DNA from 3 places in the Pseudomonas sp. AC112 genome. Region 1 is predicted to be linked to each of the others. Evidence: riboswitches for the same ligand, from Rfam matches in the RefSeq annotation. Region 1 holds a riboswitch; each other region holds the start of a gene.
The links. Region 1 has a riboswitch for cobalamin ahead of AC0IYN_RS27785 (CbtB domain-containing protein). Riboswitches for the same ligand answer to the same signal wherever they lie in the genome.
Positions count from the first base shown of each region.

Region 2: linked by a shared signal. The riboswitch ahead of AC0IYN_RS20580 (ABC transporter substrate-binding protein) and the one ahead of AC0IYN_RS27785 (CbtB domain-containing protein) in region 1 are both predicted to bind cobalamin.
Region 3: linked by a shared signal. The riboswitch ahead of cobO (cob(I)yrinic acid a,c-diamide adenosyltransferase) and the one ahead of AC0IYN_RS27785 (CbtB domain-containing protein) in region 1 are both predicted to bind cobalamin.

Region 1 covers NZ_CEEDCM010000001.1:5,991,474-5,995,620, reverse strand. Annotated here, with positions in the region: gene cobM (precorrin-4 C(11)-methyltransferase) at 19-765, opposite strand; gene AC0IYN_RS27795 (cobalamin biosynthesis protein) at 835-1,227, opposite strand; gene AC0IYN_RS27790 (CbtA family protein) at 1,224-1,928, opposite strand; gene AC0IYN_RS27785 (CbtB domain-containing protein) at 1,940-2,128, opposite strand; cobalamin riboswitch at 2,226-2,432, opposite strand; cobalamin riboswitch at 2,510-2,709, shown strand; gene cobW (cobalamin biosynthesis protein CobW) at 2,803-3,864, shown strand; gene cobN (cobaltochelatase subunit CobN) at 3,868-4,147, shown strand, end outside.
Region 2 covers NZ_CEEDCM010000001.1:4,420,842-4,424,988, reverse strand. Annotated here, with positions in the region: gene AC0IYN_RS20595 (M4 family metallopeptidase) at 1-142, opposite strand, end outside; gene AC0IYN_RS20590 (DNA/RNA non-specific endonuclease) at 271-1,197, shown strand; gene AC0IYN_RS20585 (hypothetical protein) at 1,892-2,029, opposite strand; cobalamin riboswitch at 2,099-2,293, shown strand; gene AC0IYN_RS20580 (ABC transporter substrate-binding protein) at 2,410-3,420, shown strand; gene AC0IYN_RS20575 (FecCD family ABC transporter permease) at 3,417-4,147, shown strand, end outside.
Region 3 covers NZ_CEEDCM010000001.1:4,082,308-4,086,454, forward strand. Annotated here, with positions in the region: gene AC0IYN_RS18885 (C40 family peptidase) at 1-385, shown strand, start outside; gene AC0IYN_RS18890 (PQQ-dependent sugar dehydrogenase) at 464-1,777, opposite strand; cobalamin riboswitch at 1,877-2,129, shown strand; gene cobO (cob(I)yrinic acid a,c-diamide adenosyltransferase) at 2,208-2,819, shown strand; gene AC0IYN_RS18900 (cobyrinate a,c-diamide synthase) at 2,816-4,147, shown strand; gene bluB (5,6-dimethylbenzimidazole synthase) at 4,144-4,147, shown strand, end outside.

The DNA of each region.
Region 1 (4,147 bases):
ATTTTGTGAGGTTGTTTGTCACGGTCGGTAAAGGTGTGCATGCCCGGCCCGATACAACGAGGACTCACTGAAACTATCATTGGCCAGCACCCGACCCACCACAATCAATGCCGTACGTCGAAACCCTTTCGCCGCCACTTTCTCGGTAATGTCATCGAGGGTGCCGACTGCCCAATCCTGATCCGGCCACGTCGCGCGGTGCACCACGGCAATCGGGCAATCCGCGCCATAGTGCGGCAGCAGTTCGGCGACGATCTTAGCCAGGTGGTTGACCCCCAGGTGGATCGCCATGGTTGTGCCGTGGCGGGCCAGGCTGTCGAAGTCTTCACCGGCCGGCATGCTGGTTTTATCAGCGTAGCGGGTCAGGATCACGCTTTGGGCGATGTCGGGCAGGGTCAGTTCGGTTTCCAGCAGCGCCGCGCAAGCGGCTACCGCGGTGACGCCAGGGATGATCTGGAAGGGGATGTTCAGCTCGCGCAAATGGCGGATCTGTTCGCCAATCGCGCCATACAGGCTCGGGTCACCGGAGTGTACGCGCGCCACATCCTGCCCCTTTGCGTGGGCGGCCGTGATCAGGTCGATGATCTGTTCCAGGTGCAATTCGGCACTGTTGACCACCGTTTCTGCCTGATGACCTTCCAGCACGGCCGCTGGCACCAGCGAACCGGCGTAGATGATGACCGGGCAATGGCGGATCAGCCGCTGGCCTTTGACGGTGATCAATTCCGGGTCGCCGGGGCCTGCGCCGATGAAGTAGACGGTCATGGTAATTCCTGTCGAAAAACGGGCGAGCATGAATGTTATTCATGATCGGGGCGGGCGATTATCGGGATTTTAGCCGGCGCACGCCAATGCAAAGGTGGCGTGGGCGGTTTTTTTGCGGGTGATCAGCAGGCGGGCAGGGGCGTGACCGAGGTGTTCAGCCAATGCCAGGGCGGCGCTTTCAGCGATGCCGTAACAGCCGGTGTGGGCAAAAACCACCTTGGACTTGTGGCTCAGGCGGTTTTCGAAAACCGCCAGTTGCTCGGCGCTGAAACACTGCAACGTCAGGTCCAGTGCTTTGGCCAGCGCCAGCAGGCCTGGTTCGTCCTGTTTGCGATCGATACTGGCCAGCGCGGTGATGCGCTGGCGCTCGATACCGCCCTCGGCGAGGGCTGCATCAAACAGGGCCAGCAAGGCGTGAACATCACAACCGCGCTGGCAGCCCAGGCCGACCACCAGGATCATGCCGCGTAACGATCGTCACGGTTGCGGCGGAACAGCCACGCACTGATCAGACCCAGGGCCAGCCAGAATGCGACGTTGGTCAACTGCGAAGCGATCTTGAACTGGGCTTCCAGGGCTTCCGGGGCCAGCATCGAGTGTACTTCTGGCTGTGGAGCACCGATCACGTGCGGCACCACCAGGATCGCCACGCCCAGCGCTTTGAGCAGCCAGTTGCGACCGAACACAATCAGCGCGATACCGGCGGCGGTCGACGCGGCAGTGCCGATCCACCAGATCTGCCGTTGCGCCAGGTCTGCCGCAGCGGTGCCTGGCAGCTCGGGCGGCAGGCCCAGGGTTGGCGCCAGTACAAAGGTTGCGTAACCCGCCAGGCCCCAGAGCAGGCCTTGCGCCGTGCGGGTCGGCGCACGCAGGGTGTACAGGCCGGCCAGCATCAACGCAAAACCGACCGCGACCACCAGGTTGCCGCCGGTGGTGGACAGCACGCGTTGCCAGCCATCTTCGGGTTCCCAGGCTTCGGCGTCGTGGGTGTGGGCGGAGGCACCCTCGGTGTGCACATGGGCCACTTCGGTGGCGGCCGGGGCGTTTTCGTAGGTTTCCGCCTGCAGAATCAGCGGGGCGACCCAGAAGCTTTGCAACAGGGTCAGCAGCAGGGCGGCCAGGAGACCGGTGAAACCTGCGGTTTGCGCGATACGCTTGATCATGTCGGCAGGTCTCAGTGGCACGGGAACGCGGCGCTGTGGCGGGTATCGTGGGCGGCGTTGTGCACGGCCTCGATGTGCGAGAAACCGGCGAAGTACACCAGGCACGCGCCGAGGATCGACGCGCCGATGGCGGCGGTCAGGCGTTGGCTCAGGGTGGCGGAGCTGCTGGCGGTGTGCGAGGTGCTGCTGATGATCGACATGGCGCGTCCCTTCTGGGTGTCAGGGTGAAACGAGCGCATGAAAACCCCGCGAGCCAGGCACGCGGGGTTCTGAACAGCGCCCGCCCACCGCGGGTTTGTTATCTGATTTTTTCGGGCCGGTCTCCGGGCTTGCGAGGGGGCTCCTGGGGAGTCCTTAAAGCGTCGCCTTCCCATGCATCTGCACAGTGGCTGTGACACTTCGCTCGCTTACCGTTGCGGGGGCAGCACCGGACTGGTCATAACGCTATGACGCACCGGTTTCCCGTTTCACCCTGTGAAGGGCACCCGAAACAAGGTGTGTAGGAGAGCATGGAGGGATTGGGGGAGTCAATTGGGATATGTACCCAGCCACCCCATCATTGACCATCCCCCAAGCACTGCGTAGCCTTGCACCCTCGAGGTTCTTCAGCCCAGGCTGAAGCTAAGAAGGGAACGCGGTCCAAGCCGCGGCTGCCCCCGCAACTGTAAAGGGTTCATCTGACTGCCACGCCACTGCCATTACGGCGGGAAGGCGCAGCCAGCGCCGGTCGCATGACCCGCAAGCCCCAAGCCAGGAGACCTGCCTCGCAACCGATTTTCCACTTCAACCGGGCGGGGTGATCCGGTGACGAAATCCGCTGCTGCGTGCCGTCGCAGGGCCTATCGTCCCGTATGCCCGCCCCCAAGGGCATCCGATGAAAACACTGGCCAAACTTCCCGTCACCATCGTTACCGGCTTCCTCGGCTCGGGCAAGACCACCTTGCTGCGCCACATGCTCGACAACGCCCAGGGCCGCCGTATCGCGGTGATCGTCAATGAATTCGGCGAGTTGGGTATCGACGGTGAAATCCTCAAGCAGTGCTCCATCGGTTGCACCGAAGAAGAAGCCAACGGCCGCGTCTATGAGCTGGCCAACGGCTGCCTGTGCTGCACCGTGCAGGAAGAATTCTTCCCGGTGATGCGCGAATTGGTCGCCCGTCGTGGTGACCTCGACCATATCCTCATCGAAACCTCCGGCCTGGCCCTGCCAAAGCCGTTGGTACAAGCCTTCCAGTGGCCGGAAATCCGCAGCGCCTGCACCGTTGACGCGGTGATCACCGTGGTCGACAGCCCGGCCGTGGCCGCAGGCACCTTCGCGGCGTTCCCGGACCAAGTCGATGCCCAGCGCAAGCTCGACCCGAACCTGGACCACGAATCCCCCCTGCACGAGCTGTTCGCCGACCAACTGGCCAGCGCCGACCTGGTAATCCTCAACAAGAGCGACTTGATCAGCCCCGAAGACCTGGCCCGCGTGCGCCTGGAAGTCGCCGAAGAACTGCCACCCGCGGTGAAGATCATCGAAGCCAGCAGCGGTCGCCTGCCGCTGGACGTGCTGATCGGCCTGGGTGCCGGCTCCGAAGAGCACATCGACGGTCGCCACAGCCATCACGATCATCATCACGAAGGTGAAGACGATCACGATCACGACGCCTTCGATTCCATCTCCATCGACCTGCCGCAAGCCGACGAAGCGCTGCTGCTCGACGCCCTGACCCAGTTGGTGGTGCAACACGGCATCCTGCGTGTAAAAGGCTTCGCCGCAATCCCGAACAAGCCGATGCGTCTGCTGATCCAGGGCGTGGGCACGCGTTTCGACAAGCACTTCGACCGTGCCTGGAGCGCTGACGAGCCGCGTATTACGCGCCTGGTGCTGATCGGTCAGGACCTCGATGCGGCCGGCCTTGAAGCGCAACTGCGCGCCGCCCTCAGCGTTTAACCCATGCACCTGCTCAGGACCCAGCCCGGTGGTTTCGTCTCGGACGACAATATTGCCGACCTTGGCCAGACCCCCGCTGAACTGGTGATCCTGTGCAGCGGTGATTCCAGCCTGGCGCTGCTGGCCGAAGCGGCCCAGCAGTTGCCCGACGACTACCCCAGCTTTCGCCTGGCCAACCCGATGCAGGTACAGAACCATGCCTCGGTCGACCTGTATGTCGATGAGGTGCTGCGCCATGCCAAGGTCATCCTGATTTCGCTGCATGGTGGCATCGGTTATTGGC
Region 2 (4,147 bases), 1.6 Mb from region 1:
ACGAGCGGAACGTGCTGTCCTTGGCGCGGGTGCGCAGCGCGACCTCCCGTTGCGCCTTGTCGCCGTTGCGTGCGATCTGGTCGAGCATATAGGGCGGGATGAGGCAAAAAATCGGATTGCGATGCTGCTGACGAACACACATTGGCTGGCTCCATTTGGCATGTGACAACGTCCGAGTAGTCGATTCAGGATAGACCCAGGGGGCTAACGCGCATCATCAATTGTCATTAACGTATGTTGCAGTCGTGTTTATCCAAGGAGGACTTACCGATGCCCGCACGTAAAACCAAAATCGACCTTTCGTACCGCCCCCGGCTCGCCGACCTGCGCCCATTGATCGCACCGAGCCCCACCTTGCTGGCGGCGCGAGCGGCGACACCCCGCGTCACACCGGCCAAAGACTTGAAGGACCGGCGCGGTTACGCTGACGACTTTCTCGGCAGCTTCGCGGTGTCCTGGCCCACGGTCGAGGAGGCCTTGGCGGGTGATACACAGAAGCGCCTGGACTACACGCACTTCTCAATCACGATGTCACGCGCGAAGCGCCTCGCACTGTACGTGGGCGTCAACATCGACGGCGGCCAGCACGTAGACATCGTCCGCAGCAACGACACCTGGGCCTACGACGGCCGCCTGCCCACGGACGCACAGGTGGGCGAAGCGCTCTATGCCAGCAATGGCCTGGACCGCGGCCACCTGGTCCGCCGCCAAGACCCCAACTGGGGCGACACGGCGCAAACCGCCAACCTCGACACCTTTCATTTCACCAACTGTTCACCGCAGATGAGCGGGTTCAACCAGAAGACCTGGCTGGAGCTTGAAGACTACATCCTCGACAACACCCAACGCTGGAAAGCCCGGGCCACCGTGTTCAGCGGCCCGGTATTCGCCGACGACGACCGTGTGTACCGCGGCGTGCAGATCCCCAAGGCATTCTGGAAAGTCGTCGCCTACCTCAGCGATGACGGCAAGCCTTCGGCCAGTGCCTACATGATCGACCAGAGCCGCGAACTGGGCCAACTCGACCTGGTGTTCGGCCAACTCAGGACCTACCAGCGCAGCGTGATCCAGATAGAACGCCTGACCGGCATCCGCTTCGCCAACCTGGCCGACTACGACGGTTTCAGCAACGAAGAACGCGCCACCGGCACGCGCATTGAAGCGCTGATACAAGGTCCAGAGGACATTCGTCTCTGACCGAGGCTTCACCTGTTGAACGGCGTCACACCCAAACCAACCACGATGCGAAGCGAGCCGCTCGTGATCTTGATCTTGATCTTGATCTTGATCTTGATCTTGATCCTGCTTTTGATCTCAGGCGCCCCGTCAAACACGCTGGCCGGAATTCGACAGGGATTTGGGGGGTAAACCGGCAGGGATGCCGGTTTAGCCGCCCCGCGCCATGGATGGCGCGTGGCGGCGGCCCCCCAAATACCTGGCGGATTACGGGCACACCGAGCGTGAGCGAGGTGCCGAGTGTTGGGGCAAGAGCCCTTTGGTTACTTTGGGGCTCTTTTCCAAAGTGACCCGCCGTAAGGGCGGAACCCATAGCAGCCCTTACCTAAATAACGGATATGTACCCGGTAAGATCCAACATCTAGGTCGGCTGTCAGGCCACCATCGCTGGCAAGCCAGCTCCTACATTTGGATCGCGGGGCGACAGTTAGATTGTGGTCGGCTGTCAGGCCGCCACCGCTGGCAAGCCAGCTCCTACATTTGGATCGCCGGGGGGGGTTACAGTCAGATAGCGGTCGTCTGTGAGGCCGCCTTCGCAGGCAAGTCAGCTCCCACATTCTGGATCGCGGAGGTTAACAGTAAGATTGCGCCCGGCCGTCAAGTCGCCAGCGCCGTACCCAGCGAGGTGTAGATACCTGCGCCCGTTGGCCGCCCCTCATTGCGCATTGATGTAATGAAACTGCGCCTGCGACTTCTCAACCGCCGCACGCACTTTGTCCTTCTGCGCATCGGTGCCCGAGTAGTAAATCTGCAGACCCTTCAAATCCTGCCCTTCGACGGCTTTGCCGATCACCGCAACGTCGACCGGCGTGCCAGCCCAGAGCTACCGTTGAGTTCACGGCCTCCCGTTCAACCTCGCGATCGACTACCATACCGCGCCGGTTCCCAAACGGGACTAATAGGGAATCCGAAGCGCGGTACCTGCGCGCCAATCGGAACTGCCCCCGCAACTGTAGGTGCTGAGCCTGCTCCTCGATGCCACTGGACCTTGTCCGGGAAGGCCGGAGCGTGGCGACGACGCATCAGTCAGGAGACCTGCCGGCTCAAGCTCAATCACTAACCGGCGGGGTGTCCGGGAAGGACATTCTTGCCTGTCTCTACCACAGCGCTCGAGGGTGTGTTTCCGAACCGTACCTCCCCAGTTCCACGTACGGTTCACTCGGAGATCGCCTCATGCTGCCACGCGTTACCGCCCTGCTCACCGGCATTGGCTACTGTGCCCTGGCCCACGCCGCGCCCACCCACTACCCATTGATCGTGGAAAACTGCGGCAGCAGCCTCACCTTCCAGCAAGCCCCCGCCCGTAGCGTGACCATCGGCCAGGCCGCCACCGAGATGCTGTATGCCTTGGGCGTGGGCGACAAAGTGGTCGGCACCTCGCTGTGGTTCAACAGTGTGTTGCCGCAATACAAAACGCAGAATGACCGCATCGAGCGCCTGGCCAACAACGAGCCGAGCTTCGAAGCCGTGATCGCCAAGCGCCCGCAACTGGTGGCCGCCGAGCTGGAATGGGTGGTCGGGCCGCAAGGCGTGGTCGGCACCCGCGAGCAATTCCATGAACTGAAGATCCCCACCTACTTGCTGCCCTCCGACTGTGAAGGCAAGGACAACCTGGTGGGCGCCGACGGCACACGGCTGGAGCCGTTCCGTATCGAAACTATCTATAAGAGCATCAGCCAACTGGCGCAGATTTTCGACGTTCAGGATCGCGGCCAGCAGTTGAACGATGAGCTCAAGGCACGCCTGGCCAAGTCCGTCGCCACGGTGCAAGGCAAAGGCCTCAAGCAGGCCAGCGCGCTGGTATGGTTCTCCAGTTCGGAGATGGCCAGCGACCCGTACGTGGCCGGCCATAAAGGCATTCCCGAATTCATGCTGCAAACCCTCGGCCTGTCCAACGTGGTGCAGTCCGATGAAGAGTGGCCCGCCGTCGGCTGGGAAACCATTGCCAAGGCTAACCCGACCTTCCTGGTGATCGCGCGCATGGACCGCCGCCGCTACCCCGCCGACGACCATGAAAAGAAACTGGCGTTTTTGCGCAGCGACCCGGTGACCCGCAACATGGACGCGGTGAAAAACAACCGTATCATCATCCTCGACGCCCTGGCGTTGCAGGCCAGTATCCGCATGTTCGACGGTCTTGAACAACTGGCCACGGCCATCGACGGCTACGACCTGCCTAAATGATGCGCACCCTGCTCGCCCTGGCCCTGCTCCTGGCCGCCGTACTTGCCGGCGTGGCCATCGGTGAAACCGCCATCTCGCCGCACGTGGTGCTCCAGGTACTCGCCAACAAACTGTGGGCGGCCGGCTACGTGCTCGACCCCATCGACGAAGGCGTGGTGTGGAACTACCGCCTCACCCGCGCCCTGGTCGCTGCCGCGTGCGGTGCGGGGCTGGCCACCTGCGGGGTGATCCTGCAATCGCTGTTGCGCAACCCGCTGGCCGATCCGTACCTGCTGGGCATCAGCGCTGGCGCTTCGACTGGCGCGGTGTTGGTGGCGTTGATGGGCGTGGGCGGTGGCTTGATTTCGTTGTCGGCCGGCGCATTCGTCGGCGCGATGGCGGCATTTGCGCTGGTGATCCTATTGGCGCGTGCCAGTGGTTCGGCCAGCGGCACCGGCCAGATCATCCTCGCCGGCATTGCCGGCTCGCAGCTGTTCAATGCACTCACCGCGTTTCTGATCACCAAGTCGGCCAGTTCCGAACAGGCGCGCGGCATCATGTTCTGGCTGCTGGGCAACCTCAGCGGCGTGCGCTGGCCCTCGGTGTGGCTGGCGGTGCCGGTAGCGGTCGCTGGGTTGGCCGTGTGCCTGTGGCACCGACGGGCGCTGGATGCGTTTACCTTCGGCAGCGACTCGGCGGCGTCACTTGGTATCCCGGTGCGCCGCGTGCAATTTGTGCTGGTGGGCTG
Region 3 (4,147 bases), 1.9 Mb from region 1:
CTTCCGCGCGCTGGGCCTGGTCGGCACGCCTTACCGTTGGGGCGGCAACACGCCGGACTCCGGCTTTGATTGCAGCGGCCTGATCGGTTTTGTCTTCCGCGATGCGGCGGGGATCTCCCTGCCGCGCACCACCCGCGAACTGATCGTGATGCGCGCGCAGGATGTCAGCGAGCAAAACCTGCAGACCGGCGACCTGCTGTTCTTCGCCACCGGTGGTGGTTCCCAGGTCAGCCACGCCGGGATCTACGTGGGCGAGGGCCGCTTCGTGCACGCACCGCAAACCGGCGGTACGGTCAAGTTGGATACCTTGTCCAAGGCGTATTGGCAGAATGCCTACCTGAGCGCCAAGCGCGTGCTGCCAGGAAACCTGGCGCGCAACCCCTGACACGCCGCCGTGTAGTAGCCGGCATGCCGGCGATGAGGCCCTTGAAGCCGCCATCGCCGGCAGGCCGGCTCCTACCGTTTATTTAGCGGCCGACACGCGCCACACCTTGTTCCCCACATCATCGGCCACCAGCAAATCCCCCTGCTGATCAATTACCACGCCCACCGGCCGGCCCATAGCTTTCTCATCCTTGTCGAGGAACCCCGTCAGCACGTCCACCGGCTGTCCTTTGGGTTGCCCGCCCTCGAACGGCACAAAGATCACCTTGTAGCCACTGTGCGGCTTGCGATTCCACGAACCATGCTGGCCGATAAATGCGCCGTTGCTGAACTGCGCCGGGAGTTTGCTGCCCTCGGCAAACGTCAGCCCCAAGGACGCCGTGTGCGGGCCTACTGCGTAGTCGGGTGCAATTGCCTTGGCCACCAGATCCGGATTCTGCGGTGATACGCGCACATCGACATGCTGGCCGTAGTAGCTGAATGGCCAGCCATAGAAGGCGCCATCCTTGACCGAGGTAATGTAGTCCGGCACCAGGTCGCTGCCGATCTCGTCGCGCTCATTCACCGCCGTCCACAGCTTGCCGCTCTGGGGTTCCCAGGCCATGCCGTTGGGGTTGCGCAGGCCGGAGGCGAAGAGGCGGTGCTCGCCGCTGGCGCGGTCCACTTCCCAGATCGCAGCCCGACCCTGTTCCGCTTCAAGGCCGTTTTCCCCCACATTGCTGTTGGAGCCGACGCTCACGTACAGCTTGCTGCCGTCCTTACTGGCCACCACGTTCTTGGTCCAGTGGTGGTTGATGCTGCCGCCCGGCAGGTCGACGACCTTGGTGCCGGCTTGCTTGATCGCGGTTTCACCCGGTTGATAGGGAAAGCGCAGCAACTTGTCCGAGTCGGCCACGTACAGGTCGTTGCCGACCAGTGCCATGCCAAACGGCGAATTGAGATTTTCGAGGAACACCGTGCGGGTTTCCGCGACGCCATCGTGGTCGGCGTCACGCAGCAGCGTGATGCGATTCGGGCTTGGCACGCCGGCACCGGCGCGGCCCATGACTTTTTCCATCACCCAGCCACGAATGCCTTTGGCGTCATCCGGCTTGGGTGGCGCGTTGGTTTCCGCCACCAGCACGTCACCGTTGGGCAGCACATACAGCCAGCGCGGGTGGTCCAGGCCGTCGGCAAAGGCCGCCACCTGGGTGCCAGCGGCGGCGGTGGGCTTCGCGCCTTTGGGCCAGCCGATGGCCGGCGCGATATTCACGGTGGGGATCAGCGTCTTGTTCGGTTCCGGCAGCTTGGGCGAGGGGCCGGTGCCGTCGGAGACCTGGAGGGTGGAGCTTTCACCACAGGCGGCGAGGGTGCCGGCGACCATGATGAGTAGGGCGAGTCTGGTTTTGTGCATGGTGTTCTCCTTGATACCTGTAAGGGTAGAGGAGGGCAGCAGTGCGATGGTTCAAGTGCAAGGCCAGCTTTAATTGACGCTCCACCCCCAACCCACTAACCTTCGCCGCTTGTTCCAGGTGCTCTGTGACCCATGGGTCGATGGAGTGAAACAGGGAAGCCGGTGAGTGAGCGCGCTTGTACACAGTGCTGCCGCGATTCCGGCGCTGCCCCCGCAACGGTAAATGAGTCAAGACGGCGCCTTTTGCCACTGTATCGCGAGCGATATGGGAAGGCGCGCCGTCGGCCTGCCTGCTCGACAAGAGCAAGCGTCACTCATGAGCCCGGAGACCGGCCTGAAACATCCAACAGCATCACGGTGGGCGATGCTTGGCTGTCTTTTTTCTTTTTTCCTGCCCGCCGTTTTTGTCCAGCCCCAACGGAGAGCTGCCATGACCGATTCCCCCGACCGCGACGAACGCCACCTGGCGCGCATGCTGCGCAAAAAAGCCGTGATCGACGAGCGCATCGCCAACTCCCCCAACGAATGTGGCTTGCTGCTGGTATTGACCGGCAACGGCAAAGGCAAGAGCAGCTCCGCGTTCGGCATGCTGGCCCGGGCCATGGGCCACGGCATGCAGTGCGGCGTGGTGCAGTTCATCAAGGGGCGCAACAGCACTGGCGAAGAGTTGTTCTTCCGCCGCTTCCCCGAGCAAGTGCGCTTCCATGTGATGGGCGAAGGTTTCACTTGGGAGACCCAGGACCGCCAGCGCGATATCGCCGCTGCCGAAGCCGCCTGGGCGGTTTCCCGTGAATTGCTGCAAGACCCGGCCATCGGCCTGGTGGTGCTCGACGAGCTGAACATCGCCCTCAAGCACGGCTACCTCGATTTGGACCAGGTTCTCAGCGACCTGCAAGCCCGCCCGCCGATGCAACATGTGGTGGTCACCGGTCGGGGTGCCAAGCCTGAATTGATCGAACTGGGCGACACCGTCACCGAAATGGGCATGCTCAAGCACGCCTTCCAGGCTGGCATCAAGGCACAGAAGGGCGTCGAACTTTGAATCAGCCCCGTCATTGCCCGGCTGTCCTGATTGCCGCACCGGCATCCGGCCAGGGCAAAACCACCGTCACCGCCGCACTGGCGCGGCTGCACCGCAACCTGGGGCGCAAGGTGCGCGTGTTCAAATGCGGCCCGGACTTCCTCGACCCGATGATCCACGAGCGTGCCAGCGGTGCGCCGGTTTACCAATTGGACATGTGGATGGTCGGCGAACAGGAAAGTCGCCGCCTGCTGTGGGAAGCGGCGGGGGAGGCGGACCTGATCCTGATCGAAGGCGTGATGGGCCTGTTCGACGGTACACCGTCCAGCGCCGACCTGGCCCGACACTTCGGCGTGCCGGTGCTGGGCGTGATCGACGGCACGGCCATGGCGCAGACGTTCGGCGCCTTGGCGTTGGGCTTGGCGCGTTATCAGCCGGATTTGCCATTCGCTGGCGTACTGGCTAATCGCGTCGGCACCCTGCGCCATGCGCAATTGCTGGAAGGCAGCCTCACCGAAGGCCTGCGCTGGTACGGCGCCTTGTCCCGCGAGACCGGTATCGAATTACCCAGCCGCCACCTCGGCCTGGTGCAGGCCAGTGAACTGAATGACCTCGATGCGCGCCTGGACGCGGCTGCCCAAGCGTTGGGCAGCAGTTGCGAAGTAGCGTTGCCGCCACCGGTGACCTTTGCCGCGCCGCAAGTGATCGACGCCGAGCCATTGCTCAAGGGCGTGCGCATCGCCGTGGCGCGTGACGAAGCCTTCGCCTTTACCTACGGCGCCAGCCTCGACCTGCTGCGGGCAATGGGCGCCGAATTGAGCTTCTTCTCGCCGATCCATGACCGCGAATTGCCTGACGCCGACAGTCTTTATCTGCCTGGTGGCTACCCGGAATTGCACCACCAGGCGCTGTCGGAAAACACCCCGATGCTCGACGCTATCCGTGCCCACCACGCGGCCGGCAAACCCTTGCTCGCCGAGTGCGGTGGCATGCTCTACCTGCTCGACTCGCTGACCGATGTCGACGGCACCCGCGCCGAACTGGTTGGCTTGTTGCAGGGCGATGCCGTGATGCAAAAGAAACTCGCGGCCCTCGCCCTGCAAAGCGTCGAATTGCCGGAAGGTACGCTGCGCGGCCACACCTATCATCACTCCCTGACCACCACCGAGTGGCAACCGATTGCGCGTGGCCTTAGCCCCAATGGCGGGCGCGGTGCCGAGGCGGTTTATCGCCAGGGTCGGATGACGGCATCCTACGTACATTTCTATTTCCCATCGAATCCCCAGGCGGTGGCCGCATTGTTCGCGCCCGATCTTGTAGGAGCCGGCTTGCCGGCGATGAGGCCATGA